One region of the Echinicola sediminis genome, then DNA from elsewhere that is predicted to be linked to it. Evidence: riboswitches for the same ligand, from Rfam matches in the RefSeq annotation. Region 1 holds a riboswitch; the other holds the start of a gene.

The links. A riboswitch is a leader RNA that binds a small molecule or an ion and turns the genes downstream of it on or off. The one in region 1 is predicted to bind S-adenosylmethionine.
Region 2: another riboswitch for S-adenosylmethionine. It lies ahead of ACYVAA_RS03260 (trans-sulfuration enzyme family protein); the one in region 1 lies ahead of ACYVAA_RS17750 (hypothetical protein).

Annotation. Positions count from the first base shown of each region.
Region 1 is NZ_BAAHAP010000085.1:1,128-8,805, forward strand. Features, by position in the region: gene ACYVAA_RS17745 (arginine decarboxylase) at 1-609, opposite strand, end outside; gene ACYVAA_RS17750 (hypothetical protein) at 813-1,298, opposite strand; SAM riboswitch class I at 1,423-1,534, opposite strand; gene ACYVAA_RS17755 (arginase) at 2,452-3,402, shown strand; gene argS (arginine--tRNA ligase) at 3,422-5,212, shown strand; gene ACYVAA_RS17765 (glutathione peroxidase) at 5,215-5,811, shown strand; gene ACYVAA_RS17770 (prenyltransferase) at 5,881-6,795, shown strand; gene ACYVAA_RS17775 (universal stress protein) at 7,014-7,678, shown strand, end outside.
Region 2 is NZ_BAAHAP010000008.1:2,802-10,479, forward strand. Features, by position in the region: gene ACYVAA_RS03245 (Gfo/Idh/MocA family oxidoreductase) at 133-1,593, opposite strand; gene ACYVAA_RS03250 (beta-N-acetylhexosaminidase) at 1,874-3,424, shown strand; gene ACYVAA_RS03255 (serpin family protein) at 3,468-4,718, opposite strand; gene ACYVAA_RS03260 (trans-sulfuration enzyme family protein) at 4,829-6,004, opposite strand; SAM riboswitch class I at 6,141-6,250, opposite strand; gene ACYVAA_RS03265 (SGNH/GDSL hydrolase family protein) at 6,344-7,024, opposite strand; gene ACYVAA_RS03270 (DUF4407 domain-containing protein) at 7,541-7,678, shown strand, end outside.

The DNA.
Region 1 (7,678 bases):
TTCAATAATGTCCTTGTAGCGCACCCCCAACCTGGAAGTATAAAAGCCAAACTTAGGCTCTTCATCCGCGGCTATTCTGATCCCTACCTGAAAGGGTACCTTGACATGCTCCAGGTAGTAATCGATTTCGGTCAAATTATCCAAAACCGGAATACAGTTTTTAAAACCATCATTGAGCAAACCTGCTATGTACTCTTTATACAAGTCCCTTTTGAAGCCATTGCAGACGATGTAGGTATCTTTGGTGATTTTTCCTTTTTCGTACAGGCTCCTGACCAAGGGAATGTCAAAAGTAGAAGAGGTCTCGATATGAATATCATTCTTCAGGGCCTCATCCAGCACAAAACTGAAATGGGATGACTTGGTACAATAGCAATACGTGTATTTCCCGTGGTAATCATGGGCCTGCATGGCATTGTTGAAATAGGTCTTAGCATTTTGAATGCTTTCGCTGATCTTTGGCAGGTAAGTAAGCTTCAGCGGGGTACCATAGGTTTCTATGATCTCCATCAAATCCACCCCATTAAACAAGAGCTGATTATCTTCCACCTTGAACTCTTTGGTAGGAAAATCAAAAGTTTGCTGAATTAGGTCAATGTATTTGTTCATTAGGCTTCAAAGGTTAATGACTTAAGAGGGCGAAAATTGCACCAGATAATTGGGATTTCAAAAAGGTAACTTTCTTAAGTAAGAAAATATTTCATGCACCTCCAAATCCTAGGCCCTCTCATTCTGATTTAAAAAAACAAAAACTCCCTGACCGTGAGGCCAGGGAGTAGGATATGGTTATTGTTTCTGGTTTATTAATGCCTTCAGAATTTTAGATCGTTAAATAACAAGCGCTCTTCCAATTGGTGCTTCTCCTGATTGGCCAATACTTTTCTTAGCACTTGCTTGAACCTGATTTCTTCACCTACCATCTTGAAAACTTTCTCCACATATTTCTTGGCGATGGCTTCGTTGGATTTGTAAAACTTCAGGGTAAAGCTTCTGGTTTCATGGATATTTTCCAAAAACACTTCCTTGGGCTGGCCAGCCAGAACAATTCCCCTGAAAAGGGCATAATGCTCGGCCAATTCGCCAGTCAGGCTAAAGTAGATTGCTTGAAAGCTTTTGTTTGCTCCCGGAAAGTTCCCAAAATTAAAGGCCCCTTCCCCTTCTACCTGAACGGAATCATGTTCCTTCAACCAATCATGTACGCTGATGGATTCCTCCGTAGGAAGGTTCCGGATGACAGATTGAAAACTGAAAGTATTGGTGGATAGTGCTGAATTATAGTTAGAAGCTATTGCTGTCATGGTATTTCGTTTTTTAGTGTTACTAGTTTGTCTTTTTTGCCGCTATTGTTTTAGATCAACAATTGCAATGGATGATTTTCTTTTGCTGTAACTCCCGAATTCGTTGTGTGCCCATGTTTTTCATAATTTATAGGTCCTTAATTGATTGAGGCAGGATTTAGCACCTTTTCTCTGTCACGAGGGATAGGTTGCTATAGGTTCTCAGAGCCTGTTCTCTCCCCTATTCTTTATAAATTAGCTACTGGCCTTCGCTGGCGCTTCACTAATAACTTCACCAAAGGTACTACAATTTTTTATAAATACTAATATCCCTATAGATTTTGTAGGGTTTTATTTTTAAAAGTTTTTTCCCGCCTAACTTACAAGGGATCAAAAGCTAAGCTGCAGGCCTTCCTAAGCGCTTTTTACAGAATTAAGCCAAAAAAGTATTCTTACGATGATAATGGAATATATCCCCTGATTTAAAACCCTGGATAAACTATTATCAATTTCCTCTTTAATTGGTCTACTGGTCTATGTCCTTCGCCAAGATCGACATCTCCAAAGACCTGGGTTGGGCTACTCCCCAACTGAAAACCCACTGGCTATGCTATCAACTTTCCGACATTCAAACCTTAAACCCGAATTCCAAGACTTATAAAAAAGTAACGTACAATAGCTAACTTATGAACCTGAGTTCGATTTAAAAGCAGTGAAATAGGATCGCTGCGTCATTGCGAACCCTTTTGTGCTTGGGTAAGTGTGGGAGGAAAGGGTGCGGCAATCTTCTTATTATGAGATTCCCACAGCTTCCTTCTCGCAATCCTACGCCAAGCCTCGGAATGACGTCTTTGAAACTTGAACTGAGATTATGACATAAGTTAGATGGAAACATGCATTTGCTTATCTACGCCACGGCGCACAAGTATTACGGACTTAAAATGCTTTAAAATCAGTCGCTTTGCTTCCCGATTTATCGGGACTGATTTTCTTGCATTTTCAGTCCTTCCCGACAGTAGCCGGGACAGGCTATAACGAATCCTATTGCATAATCCGGGTTAAAACTTTCCAACTACTTATTAAATGCACATTTTTAACTACTTTTGTGGGATTATTTCGGCCTTTGAGAAGAGGGCCGATAAATTACCCAAATAAACCTTGAGATTAAATTCCTATGAGAAACATCGAGCTTGTCGAAGTAAGATCAGAACTAGCTGCAGGTACCCGTGGGGCCAGCTTGGGAGTGGACGCCCTCAAAGTGGCCAGTTGGGATAAAAAATCAAACTTTTTTACCAAGTTTGATCCCATCAATGTTCCTGACGCCAATAATTACCTTTGGAAAAACAATCCCTTTCCCAATGCAAAATACATTGACGGGGTGCTGGAGGTAATCACCAATGTCTATGAAACGGTCAGGAAGTTGCGCCAGGAGAAAAAGTTTCCCATCATCCTGGCCGGGGACCATTCCACTGCTGCGGGCAGCATCATGGGCATCAAAGCGGCCGATCCTGAAAAGAGGCTGGGGGTCATTTGGATCGATGCCCATGCGGACATCCACAGCCCTTATACTTCTCCTTCGGGGAACATGCACGGCATGACCTTGGGGATGTGCCTACAGGAAGACAATCTGGACTGCCAACAGCAGGCCCCTTCGGACGAGGAGATTGCCTATTGGGAAAAGATCAAAAAGATCGGCGGGGATTTCCCCAAGATCAAAGCGGAGGACATCGTGTACATCTCCGTCAGGGATACCGAAAAGCCGGAGGATCATTTGATACAAAAGCACGGTATTAAAAACTTCCCTACCAAAGAGGTCAGGGAAAAAGGAGTGGAAACCATTGCCAAAGAGGCCTTGGCACTCCTAAAAGATTGCGAACAAATTTACATATCGTTCGATGTGGACAGCATGGACAGCTCCATTTCCGTCGGTACGGGCACACCGGTTCCGGATGGATTGACGGTGAAAGAAGCCATCCACTTGAACGAAGAATTTATAAAAGACAAGCGAGTATGTTGCTGGGAAATCGTGGAAGTAAACCCTACTTTGGATTCCGAAAATGCCATGGCAGAAATAGCCTTCGAGGTACTGGAATCCACCACCCATTCCCTGGTAAACAACTTTTGAAGATAAATTTAAAACAAGAATGACCATTCAAGAACAAATTCTAAAAGCCATCAGCCAAGCTTTTGAGACAGCTTTTGATCATCAGGTGGCCCCTGAAACGCTGGCCTTGCAACCTACAAGAAAGGAATTTGAGGGCAACTATACCTTTGTGTTGTTTCCATTTTTGAAATTCACCAAGATGAAGCCAGAAGACAGTGGCGAAAAAATCGGCCAGTACCTGGCAGAAAACTGTGCGGTGGTGAGCGGCTTTAATGTGGTCAAAGGATTCTTGAACATTTCTGTGAACGAACAATCCTGGCTGGAGGTGTTCCAAAAGCTTTATCAGAAAGAAAACCTCGGGCAGCTGCCTGACAAGGGCCAAAAGGTGATGGTGGAATTCAGTTCCCCCAATACCAACAAGCCCCTCCATTTGGGACATTTGAGAAATAACTTCCTTGGTTTTGCCGTGTCAGAAATCTTGGCGGCCAACGGCTATGAAGTAATCAAGGCCAACCTGGTCAATGACCGAGGGATCCATATCTGTAAATCCATGGTGGCCTACCAGCGCTTCGGCAATGGGGAAACCCCTGAATCCGGTGGACTAAAAGGCGACCATCTTGCCGGCAAATACTATGTGCTTTTTGACAAGGCCTACAAAGAGGAGATCAAGGAGTTGGTAGGACGCGGTCTTTCAGAAGATGAAGCCAAAAAGCAGGCCCCGCTCATGCTGGAAGCTCAGGAGATGCTCAGAAAGTGGGAAGCGGGGGATGAGGAAACCGTGCTTTTGTGGAAAACCATGAACGGCTGGGTTTACGAAGGATTTGATGCCACTTACACTAAAATGGGTGTGAGCTTTGACCAGTATTATTACGAGTCAGACACTTACCTGCTGGGAAAAAACATCGTAGAGGAAGGCCTGAAAAAAGGCGTGTTTTTCAAAAAAGACAACGGCTCCGTTTGGGCAGACCTTACGGATGAAGGACTGGACGAAAAACTGGTCCTCAGGGGGGATGGCACCTCCGTGTACATCACCCAGGACATGGGTACAGCTGATCTGAAATACGAAGACTTTAAAATCGACAAGTCGGTATATGTGGTGGGCAACGAACAGGATTACCATTTCGATGTTCTCTTTAAAATCATGCGCAAATTGGGACGGCCTTATGGAGAAGGGCTTTACCACCTTTCGTATGGCATGGTGGACCTGCCTACCGGCAAGATGAAATCCCGCGAAGGCACGGTGGTGGATGCTGATGACCTGATCCAGGAGATGATCGATACTGCAGAAAGCCACACCAAGGAACTTGGCAAAATCGAGGGTTTCTCTGAACAACAGGCCAAAGAGCTGTATGAAATGCTTGGGCTGGGCGCATTGAAATACTTCCTTTTGAAGGTGGATCCGAAAAAACGCATGCTGTTCAACCCTCAGGAATCCATCGAATTCCAGGGAAATACGGGGCCTTTTGTCCAGTACTCCCACGCCCGGATCGCCGCCATATTGAGAAAGGCGGACCAAATCGGCGTGAACTATCAGTTGGATGGATTTGACGCCCTGGACCATATTGAAGAGACCGAAAAGGAATTGATCATTTTGCTGAACAATTTCGAAAAGAAAATTGAACAGGCAGGTGAAGAGCTTAGCCCCTCTGTCATCGCCCAGTACATGTTCGATTTGGCAAAGGAATACAACCGCTTTTACGCAGAACTTCCTATCTTTAGCGAAGCCGACCAAAAAGTCCGAAGCTTCCGCGTGGCATTAAGTGCGCAGGTGGCCAGAACTTTGCAGGCCGGAATGAAGTTATTAGGAGTAAAAGTCCCAGAAAGAATGTAATTATGAAAAACCTAGTTTTTATCTGTGCCATGGTAGCCCTGGTAGCCTGTGGTGCTAAAACAGAACAAACCCAGTCCGATGCAGCCTATGAAACTGCCTCGAAAAGCCAAGCTGACATGCAGCCAAAAACACTCTACGATTTTACCATGACCGACATTGACGGCAACACGGTGGATTTCAGCCAATACAAAGGCAAAAAACTGCTGATCGTCAATGTGGCCTCCAAGTGTGGATATACCCCGCAATACGAGGACCTGCAGAAACTGAATGAGGAATATGGGGATAAAATCACCATCTTAGGCTTCCCTGCCAACAATTTCGGTGGACAGGAGCCTGGCACCAATGAAGAGATCAAGAAATTCTGTACAGGAAATTATGGTGTGACCTTCCCGATGTTTGAAAAAGTTTCCGTCAAAGGCGTGGACAAGCATCCGCTTTACCGATGGCTCTCGGACAAATCCATGAACGGATGGAATGACCAAGAGCCCACTTGGAATTTCTGCAAGTACTTCATCGATGAAAACGGTGAGCTGAAGCATTTCTTCCAATCATCGGTCAATCCTTTTGATGAAGAAATCATCAAGCTCATAGAAGCCTAAAAAGATTGTATATTAATAAGGAAGAGCTTCTGTAATCAGGAAGCTCTTCATCATTTACCCTATTTTACAGTGGACGTCACATTAGCGAACAAGAGGCAGGCCTGGCTGCATGCCGTCAGATTGAGGACCCTTCCTTTGGCCTTGGCCAGCATCCTTATGGCCAGCTTTATTGCCTGGTCACATGGCTTATTCAAATGGGAAGTCTTTGCTCTCGCCGCTTTGACGACTACCCTGCTCCAGATACTTTCCAACCTGGCCAATGATTACGGGGACAGCGTCCATGGTGCGGACAGCGATGAACGGGAAGGACCTATTCGGGCCGTTCAGTCCGGCATCATCCAGCCAAAGGAAATGAAAAATGCTATGATCCTCTTGGGAATCCTTAGCTTTCTCAGTGGAATCGGACTGCTTTACATCGCTCTGGATAGCTGGTTGGTTTTCTTCACTTTTATAGGCCTTGGCTTACTGGCTATCTTTGCCGCGGTGAACTATACTTCAGGCACCAATCCTTATGGCTATATGGGACTGGGAGACATCTCCGTCTTCCTCTTTTTCGGTCTGCTCGGAGTGTTGGGCACCTATTTCCTGCACACCATGAGCTTTTCCACAGCTTTGATCTTACCTGCGGTCTCCCTTGGTTTTTTCAGCACTGCCGTGCTCAACATTAATAATATCAGGGACATTGAGTCTGACCAGAAGGCCGGTAAAAAATCCATCCCGGTCCGCATTGGACGAAAAGCAGCTGTAAAATACAACTGGGCCTTGATACTCCTGGGAAACCTATCGTTGGTCTTATTCTCCATTTTGGAGAACAATTATGGTGGGTTATTGGCACTGGCCGTCACCCCGCTGATGGTCCACATTGCCAGCCAGGTGGACAAAAGGACAAGTTCCAAGGAGCTGGACCCCTTTCTAAAAAAAATGGCCATCTCCACCCTGCTGTGGGTACTGGCCTTTGGTGCCGGACTGCTCGTCTTCGCTTGACATTTGGCAGGGTTGCCGGGCTTGCACCTGTAGCTTAAGAAGGTCTACTACCAAGTCCAATAAGGGGGATTTCCAGAACGCCAGGCAGTCCTTCTGCTTCCTTCCCCCAGTTTTCATCCTCAGCCGACTATGCAATAATCATTTGGCTATTTGATTCGTTTAAGCTGTCATTTTTTCGTACTTTATTACTTTCAAGGCAATAACCTAAATAAGTAACTATGAAAACCATCTTAGTTCCGTTCGATTTTTCAGAAGAGGCGGAAAACGCCTTTGAGTTTGCCAAAGAACTGGCAAGCACCACCAAGGGGAGGTTAAAACTCCTGCATGTCATCGAAATCCCCAGCAGCGTCCAAAATTTCAACACCATGGGGGAAGTCGGCATCGGGGGCCAGGATTTCAACAATATTTTTGTGATAGAACTGGTAGAAAAAAGGAAAAAGCAATTAAAAAAAATCGATGAAGAGAACAAGGGAAAGCCTTATCAGTTTTCTTCAAAAATGACCTTCGGCAATCCTTACGCCGGCATTTCCAATGAGGTTACCGAATCCAAAGCGGACATCATCATCATGGGATCAAAGGGCTCCAGTGGCCTGGAGGAACTGCTGATCGGCTCCAATACAGAAAAAGTGGTCCGGCACGCAGCCTGCCCCGTGATTACCATTAAAGGAAAAGTCGCCCCTTCTGATGTAAAAAATATTATTTTTGCCAGTGACTTCACCGATGAAAATGATGTCATCATTTCCCGGTTAAAGGAAATCCAAAATACTTTGGGGGCCGAACTCCATTTGGTAAAGATTAACACCCCCAACTCTTTTGAGACCAGCCGGGAAAGCAAGGCAAAAATCCAGGACTTCGTCAAAAAGCACCATTTGGAGCAAATAAC
Region 2 (7,678 bases), on a different contig from region 1:
CAACAATCTGGAAATCATAAAAAAAGAGGCTGTCTCAAAATTATCCCGTCATTGCAGTAAAGGATCATTGAGATCACTTCGCTGCGCTCGTGATGATGGTATAACTTTATTTTAAGACAGCCTCTTGTGAATTTAGATGCTGAGTTTCCAGTTTCCGCGGTATTCCCTTTTGACAAACTGATTGGCTTCGTCAAAGTTGGTGACCTTCATATTGTCGCCGTCCCAAACCAGTTTGATGCCTCTGCCAGGATAATCATAACCGTCTTTTTCACGTGGTTTTCTGATATCATGGCTTCTGATGGCCAGATTGCCCATCAGTACAGTTTCTGTTAATGGACCAGCTATAGAGAATGGAGAGCTCAGTTCGTTGAATTCTTTGCTTCCGTGTCCTGCAATACAGGCTTTCACCCATTGGGCATAGTGGCCATTGTCACCATTTTCTACCCTAGGGATTGTGACAGGGACTTTTTCTCCATCTTCTCTTGAAGTGGGTAAGAGTTTAGGGTCGATCCCATAGGTGGAGCACATCATTTTGCCTTTGGTACCTTCGATGATCACACCGTTGCCGCCGTCACCCATCTGCTCGTTGGGGCCTAGTTCGTCCGGTCGTGAAGGCTGGATGCCGCCGTCCATCCAGTGGAACTCGAGGTCCTTTCCGCTTGGCATTTTGAATTTCAGGGTTACGTGGGAAGAAGGAGGGCAGCCATCAGGGAAGTAGCCTCTCTGGAATTCATCCACATAAACAGAGCCTACGCTGCATTCTGCTTCTTCAGGGTAGCCCAGTCCCAATACTCTAAATGGAGGTTCCATGATGTGGCAGCCCATGTCTCCAAGAGCACCGGTTCCATAATCCCACCAACCTCTCCAATTGAAGGGTACCAAGTGGTCTACGTATTCTTTATAAGGAGCTGTTCCCAGCCAAAGGTTCCAGTCCAATTCGGAAGGGATCTGCGCACTGGAAGTAGGCCATTTTATTCCCTGAGGCCATACGGGACGGTCTGTCCAGCTCCATACTTTGGTGGCCTCTCCGATAAGTCCGGCATTGTACCATTCCATCATTCTTCTTACCCCGTCTCCGGAAGAGCCTTGGTTTCCCATTTGGGTGACTACTTTGTACTTCTCCGCGGCTTGGGTAAGTATCCTGGCTTCGTAAATGTCGTGGGTGAGTGGTTTTTGGACATAAACGTGCTTTCCAAGCTGCATGGCTGCCAGTGCCTGGACGGCATGGTTGTGGTCAGGAGAGGAAACCGTCACGGCATCAATGTGCTTGTGCTCCTTTTCCAGCATTGTCCGGAAATCCTTATAATATTTTGCTTTTGGGAATCTTTCTCTGGAAGTCGCTGCTCTTCTGTCATCTACATCACAAAGGTATCCGACTTCAGCCAATCCACTGTTGTACATGGCGCTGATGTCACTCTGGCCTTTGCCACCTGCGCCTATTCCTGCAATTACCAGTTTGTCACTGGGGGCAGTAAAGCCAGGTCCCCCTAATACATGTCGGGGTACTAAATAAAATCCGGCAGCGGCAGTAGCGGCTCCTTTTAGAAAGTCTCTTCTGGAGTTGCTCGAATTCTTGGGGTTTTCTTTTTTCATTGGAAATATTGTCAGTTGATATTTGTTGACATTTTTTATAAAGAGTGCATAATTTAGAGAAAATTTTTTTTTCTTCAAGTAATGTCATTTGATTTTCAGATTAAGTGGTTAAAAATCAGGATGAACGGTTGGGTTAGGCTATTGGCCTTCCGCGGGCTGAATTAGTTCATCTAAAGTCTCTTTTCCCGTATGTGTCATGAAAAATGTCACTGGTTGAGCTTAAGTTGTTCTGAAAAATTGGTTAAGTTTAAATCGTATACGTTAGCCTAAATTATATTCTATGATCACCAATACAATTGCTAAACTGTCAGCATGTTTGATGCTGCTCATTGTCGGATGTCAAGCCGACCCCAAGCTCTCGGAAAAGTCGCTAATACCTTTGCCGGTAAAAATGATGGAGGAAAAAGGCACTTTTGCTATCAGTAAGTCCACGAAGATTTATATCAGTGAAGAGGAGCAGGCTTTAAGAGGGGTAGCTGATTTTTTAGCGCAGTTTATAGGCAAGGCAACAGGCTTTAATGTGCAAATCGTTACGAAGGAACCTGAAGAGGGAGGGTTTATTGCCATGCATATCGAGCCGGGTCAGTCGCTGGAGGCTTATCAACTACATGTTCAGCCTGATAAGTTGCAGATTACGGCAAGCTCTGCAGAAGGCATTTTCAGAGGCGTTCAAACGTTAAGGCAGTTAATGCCTATTGCCATAGAAAAGGAGGGCGGCTTTGAACGCTCTTCGTGGGAAGTTCCTGCGGGCCTAATAGAAGATTCTCCCGAGTTTGCCTATCGGGGAAGTATGCTGGATGTCTCCCGTCATTTTTTTTCAGTGGAGGATGTCAAGCGTTATATCGACCTGATGGCCTTGTATAAATTGAACTACCTTCACCTTCATTTGTCTGATGATCAGGGATGGAGGATAGAAATAAAATCCTGGCCGAAACTTACGGAGATAGGAGGCAGTACAGCAGTAGGAGGAGGCAGCGGAGGTTTTTATACCCAGGATGACTATAAGGAGATTGTTGCCTATGCTCAGGCACGTTTTATTACCGTGGTACCCGAAATCGATATGCCAGGGCATACCAATGCAGCGTTGGCCTCCTATCCTGAGCTTAACTGTGACGGAAAAGCGCCAGAATTATATACCGGAATCGATGTTGGATTTAGCACCCTCTGCACTGACAAAGAAATTACCTATCAGTTTATCGACGATGTCATCAGGGAGCTTGCCGAAATCACTCCCGGACCCTATATCCATATAGGAGGGGATGAATCGCATGTGACTGCACTGGAGGATTATATTCCTTTCATAGAGCAGGTGCAGGATATCGTCAATTCCTATGGTAAGCAGGTCATCGGCTGGGATGAAATAGCCCATGCCGCTTTGAGGCCAAGCTCAATTGCGCAGTTTTGGGCTAAAGCGGAAAATGCAAAAATGGCGGTGGACCAAGGGGCAAAGGTGCTGATGTCCCCCTCTACCAAGGCTTACTTGGATATGCAGTATGATTCCACCACGCAGTTGGGCCTGCATTGGGCAGCCTATATTGAATTGGACAGTGCCTATATATGGGATCCTGTCAAGTTGGTTCCTGGGATTGGCAAAGAGGATATTTTAGGTGTAGAAGCGCCTCTTTGGACGGAAACCATTGCCAAAATGGAGGATGTTGAATACATGGTGTTTCCCCGGTTAATAGGTATAGCAGAGGTAGGCTGGACCAATCCCGCGCAAAGAAACTGGGAAGGATATCAAGAAAGGCTAAAACAACACCTGGCCAGACTGGATGCCTTGGAGGTAAATTATTATCGGTCCCCCTTATTGGGAGAAATCAAAGAAAAATAAACCATTGGCCGGCCTTAAGGGATTTAGGGCCGGCCAAGGTTTTTTATAGTTGGGAGGGGTCCGTAAGTTTGCCCATAAAGAGAATGGCCCCACTATGTTTTTCTTGAATGAAGAATACAAAGGGGCGATCGATGGTGATGCTTGTGGGACCTGGAATGGCCGATGTCAATTCAACAATTTCGACTACAGTGGCTGCTGCTGCTGCTGTTCCGGTTTCGTCCACCTCTATTAGTGCATCATGAATGACCCTGCTGATTTTCAGTAAATCCGTTGGAGTGTCAAAAAGTTCGGTGAAATTTTTTTCGTCAAATTCAAAAGGCGTAACCAGTCCCATGGCTTTGAGGTCATCCTTCATATTGTTGATTTTTTGACGCATTTTGAACTTAGGCATTTTGAGGATGATGTTCCTTTCCCTTGCATTTTCTCTGTACTGAGCCAATTGGGCAAGTGTCAATTGACTTTCGATTTGCTCAAGGCCATAGTGATCAGGAAGGAGAATGCCCATGGAATACTGGCCAGTGCTGTAAGGGATCTCTATATAGGTGAGGCCTTCATCTTTAAAAGTCAGAAAGCCGGCAGCTTGGTCAATGCCCATCATGTCCACCAAAGTTGACTGGGAAGCATTGATGTGAAATGTCTCTTTTTTTGTTTGGTTTTTATCGAATTGGAATTTCCAGTTTCCCTTAAAATAGATGGCGTTGACAAGGTACATTACCGCATCGGTGTCGACCTGATCAAGCATGTCTTTGATTAAGTTTTCTGTTTGATCTTCAATCCATTTATTGATGATATCGGCAGCACCGGTACTCTTCATGTCCAGCTGACTTAAGGCTGCCAGGTACTGGCTTTGCATGGTGTGTTGGAAGGCAGCCTTTACACTGAGGCTTTTTTTGTACCATATGCCGTTGGCGATGTTGAGTTTTACCTTGGGGTCCACCTCTTTAAGGAATTGGGTGAGTTCATGGTTGGCTCGATTGGCTTCTTCCAGGGAGGTGTTTTCGAAGTTTAATAAGTGCAGGTACTCGTGGAGAACCTCTCCTTTATTGCCGTTCATGGCCATGGAAAGAGCCTGCTGTATGCTGTAGGGGCTAAAAAAGAGGTTGGGCTGTTCACTTTTACTCAGCTGCTGGTACAGGTCAATTGCAAATGCACTACTGGAGCTGGCCAAGTCCTTTTCGTAATCCTGCAAGGTCCTGAGGTTTGGGATGATTTGCTCGTCTTTTGGTTTTTCATCCACACAGGAGGAAAGACTGCCCACAAAAAGGGCAAGGAAAAATAGGAGGCTGTACTTCATGGTTTCGGTTGTTTGATCTTCCCCAAGACGGAAAGAGAGCGGTAAACGCTACAAAAAAAAGCCTTTATGCTGAAGTGCATAAAGGCTCTAGGTAGTTGGTGTCTTATTGATTACCTGGATCTTTCCAGGGCTCTTTCCACATCCGCGATGATGTCATCGTGATGTTCGAGTCCTGCAGAAAGTCTGACCAGGCCAGGATGAATTCCTACACGCTCTCTCTCCTCTTCGGAAAGTTTGCTGTGTGTGGTCGATGCCGGGTGGGTGATGATGCTTCTGCTGTCTCCCAAATTGGCCGTAACAGTAATCATTTGTAGTTCATCGATAAATCTTTGCGCTCTTTCGATTCCTCCCTTTAGCGTCAAGGTAATGATCCCGCCGCCGTGTTTCATCTGCTTTTTTGCCAGGTCATACTGCGGATGGCTTTTCAGGAAGGGATATTTGACAAACTCGAGATCGCGGCTGTGTTGGAAAAAATCTGCCACTTTTAAGGCATTGGCACAATGTCTTTCCATTCGGACAGCCAAGGTTTCCATGCTTCGGGAAAGTATCCAGGCATTGAAAGGCGAAATGCTCGGTCCGGTATGGCGGGTGAAGAACTGCACCTCTTGGATAAGTTCTTTTTTGCCCAGAATCAGGCCTCCCAATACCCTTCCTTGTCCGTCGATGTATTTGGTGGCACTGTGGGCCACAATATCCGCTCCCCATTTGGCAGGCTGCTGAAGGTAAGGGGTGGCGAAACAGTTGTCGACCACCAAAATCAGGTTATGGGCTTTGGCAAATTTTCCCACCCACTCCAGGTCGATAACCTCCAGTCCTGGGTTGGAGGGCGTTTCAATGAACAACATTTTGGTGTTGGGCTGTACCAGCTTGTCCCAGTTTTCAATGTCAGAAATGTCACCATAGGTGGAAGTGATGCCCCATTTTGGGAAAACCCGGGTGAGCAATTGATGGGTAGAACCGAAAAGGGAACGGGAAGCAAGAATATGATCTCCCTGCTGTAAAAGGGAGGCTATGCTCCCAAACATCGCGGCCATTCCGGATGCAGTGGCAATTCCATCTTCAGTGTCTTCCAAGGCACAGACTTTTTCGATCAGGTCTGTACTGTTGGGGTTGGCATAGCGGGAATAGATGTTTCCGGGGATTTCATCGGCGAACATCTGACGGGCCTCTTCAGCACTTTCAAAGGTAAAGCTGGAGGTTAGGTAAATAGGGGCAGAGTGCTCTTTATGATTTGATTTGGAAGAAGCGATTCTGATGGCTTCGGTTTCAAAATGTTTATGTGACATAATTGCTGTTTCTTTTCAGAGTTAAAGTAAATGTTGATTGGGTGAAGGGACACGTTGCACACACATGGCGTACTTGCGTGAAATCCGGTGAGGGATAAGGAAAAAGGAAAGTGTTTGTAAGTGGTGCATAAAGTCTAATTTATAGTTCCCTAATTGATTATGGGGCAGGTATTGGCACCTTTCCAACGAGTAGGATGGTTGCCAGAGGGTCTTGGAGCCTGATCTCTCGCCTCTTCTTTATAAATCAGTTTCCTGAAGTCCTGCAAAATAAGGACAGCACGATTGAAATTCCAAACGATTTGATGTCTGTATCATGAAAATTGCCGAGAGGAATGGAATTTATGGTAGCAGTTCCTTGATGCTTTCTGCCCAAAGGTCATAGCCCTTTTTGTTTAGGTGCAATTGGTCACCTAGGAAAATGTCCTCCATTGGCTCCCCATCGGCATCCAATAAGATGTCCCATAGGTTGATAAAACTCACTTTTGCTGTTTGCTTGCAGTATTGTTCGAGTAGCTGGTTTAGCTCTTCGTACTTGTCTTTTAAATGCCATCTTGCAGGGCTTGGTTTTGGGCTGAGGAATACTATTTCAGCCTCTGGCAAGGTTTTACTGATTTTATCCGTCAGTTTTTTCATTGTACCCAGTACCGTTGTCGGTTTCTTTCCGCTGGCCAGGTCATTGTCTCCCTCGTAGATGAAGATTTTTTGGGGATGGTAACGGAAAATAAGTTCGTCTGAATAATACAGGAGTTCGTGGGTCTGCGACCCTCCAAAGCCCGTGTTGATGATGGTGAACTCAGGGAAGTAAGCGTTGAGGTCTTTCCATAGCCTTATGCTTGAACTTCCAGTAAAAAGAAAAACTGCGTTTTTATCTTCTGGTACAGGAGTGTTTTCGATGATCTCGCTGACTTCTTTTCGGAAGTGTTCCGGAGTTTCTTGTGCCAGGAGCAGCTGGGCAAGAAAAGTAAGGAACAATGTGGTGATGAAAATACCTTTTAGGGGCTGGAAGAAATTTCGTTTCATGGTTTTGATAAATAGGGTTTATGTATATCCGCAAAGACAACAGTAGCGCTAAATTAGCAAACCATTTCTCACAGCCTTGTCCACGGAGGCGGATAAGGCTGTGAGAAATAAATTTACTGGTGTAATTACGAATAATTGTAATTGGCTTTATTGCTTCTTTTGGTTTTTGGAAAAGTAAGGATAAAAATCTGTTTTTTTTATTTCTGGTCAGATTTGTGGTTTCAAAGATATCCCCAAATTACATGCTGCCGTAAATAGGCACATTGGAAAGTAGGTCATGGATAACGGACAATTTTCCGTACAGTTTAAGCTAATGACCGCTTTACTTTTCTGTAAATAAATACGGGGCGATGGAATGGTTTTTATACGGTTGAAGACCGAGAATCGGCTTTTGGAACCTTTTAGTGGGCATTCTGTCACTTTTTCTGTTATGGACAAAGATGGCGTGGTACTTTGGGGCTGAAATAGCCCGTTTTTTGATAGTAAGCAGTTTCAGTTATAGACCGTAAATATTCAATGGATAAACTTAAAAAGTTCCTTTGGTTTTGCAGTGGGGGGAATTTCTCCTTGCTCAAGAAATGCCTGACAGAGTCCAACAAGTATATGGGGATTGGAGGTACTGTGTTTTTTACGGGATTGTTGGCAGCTCTGTCG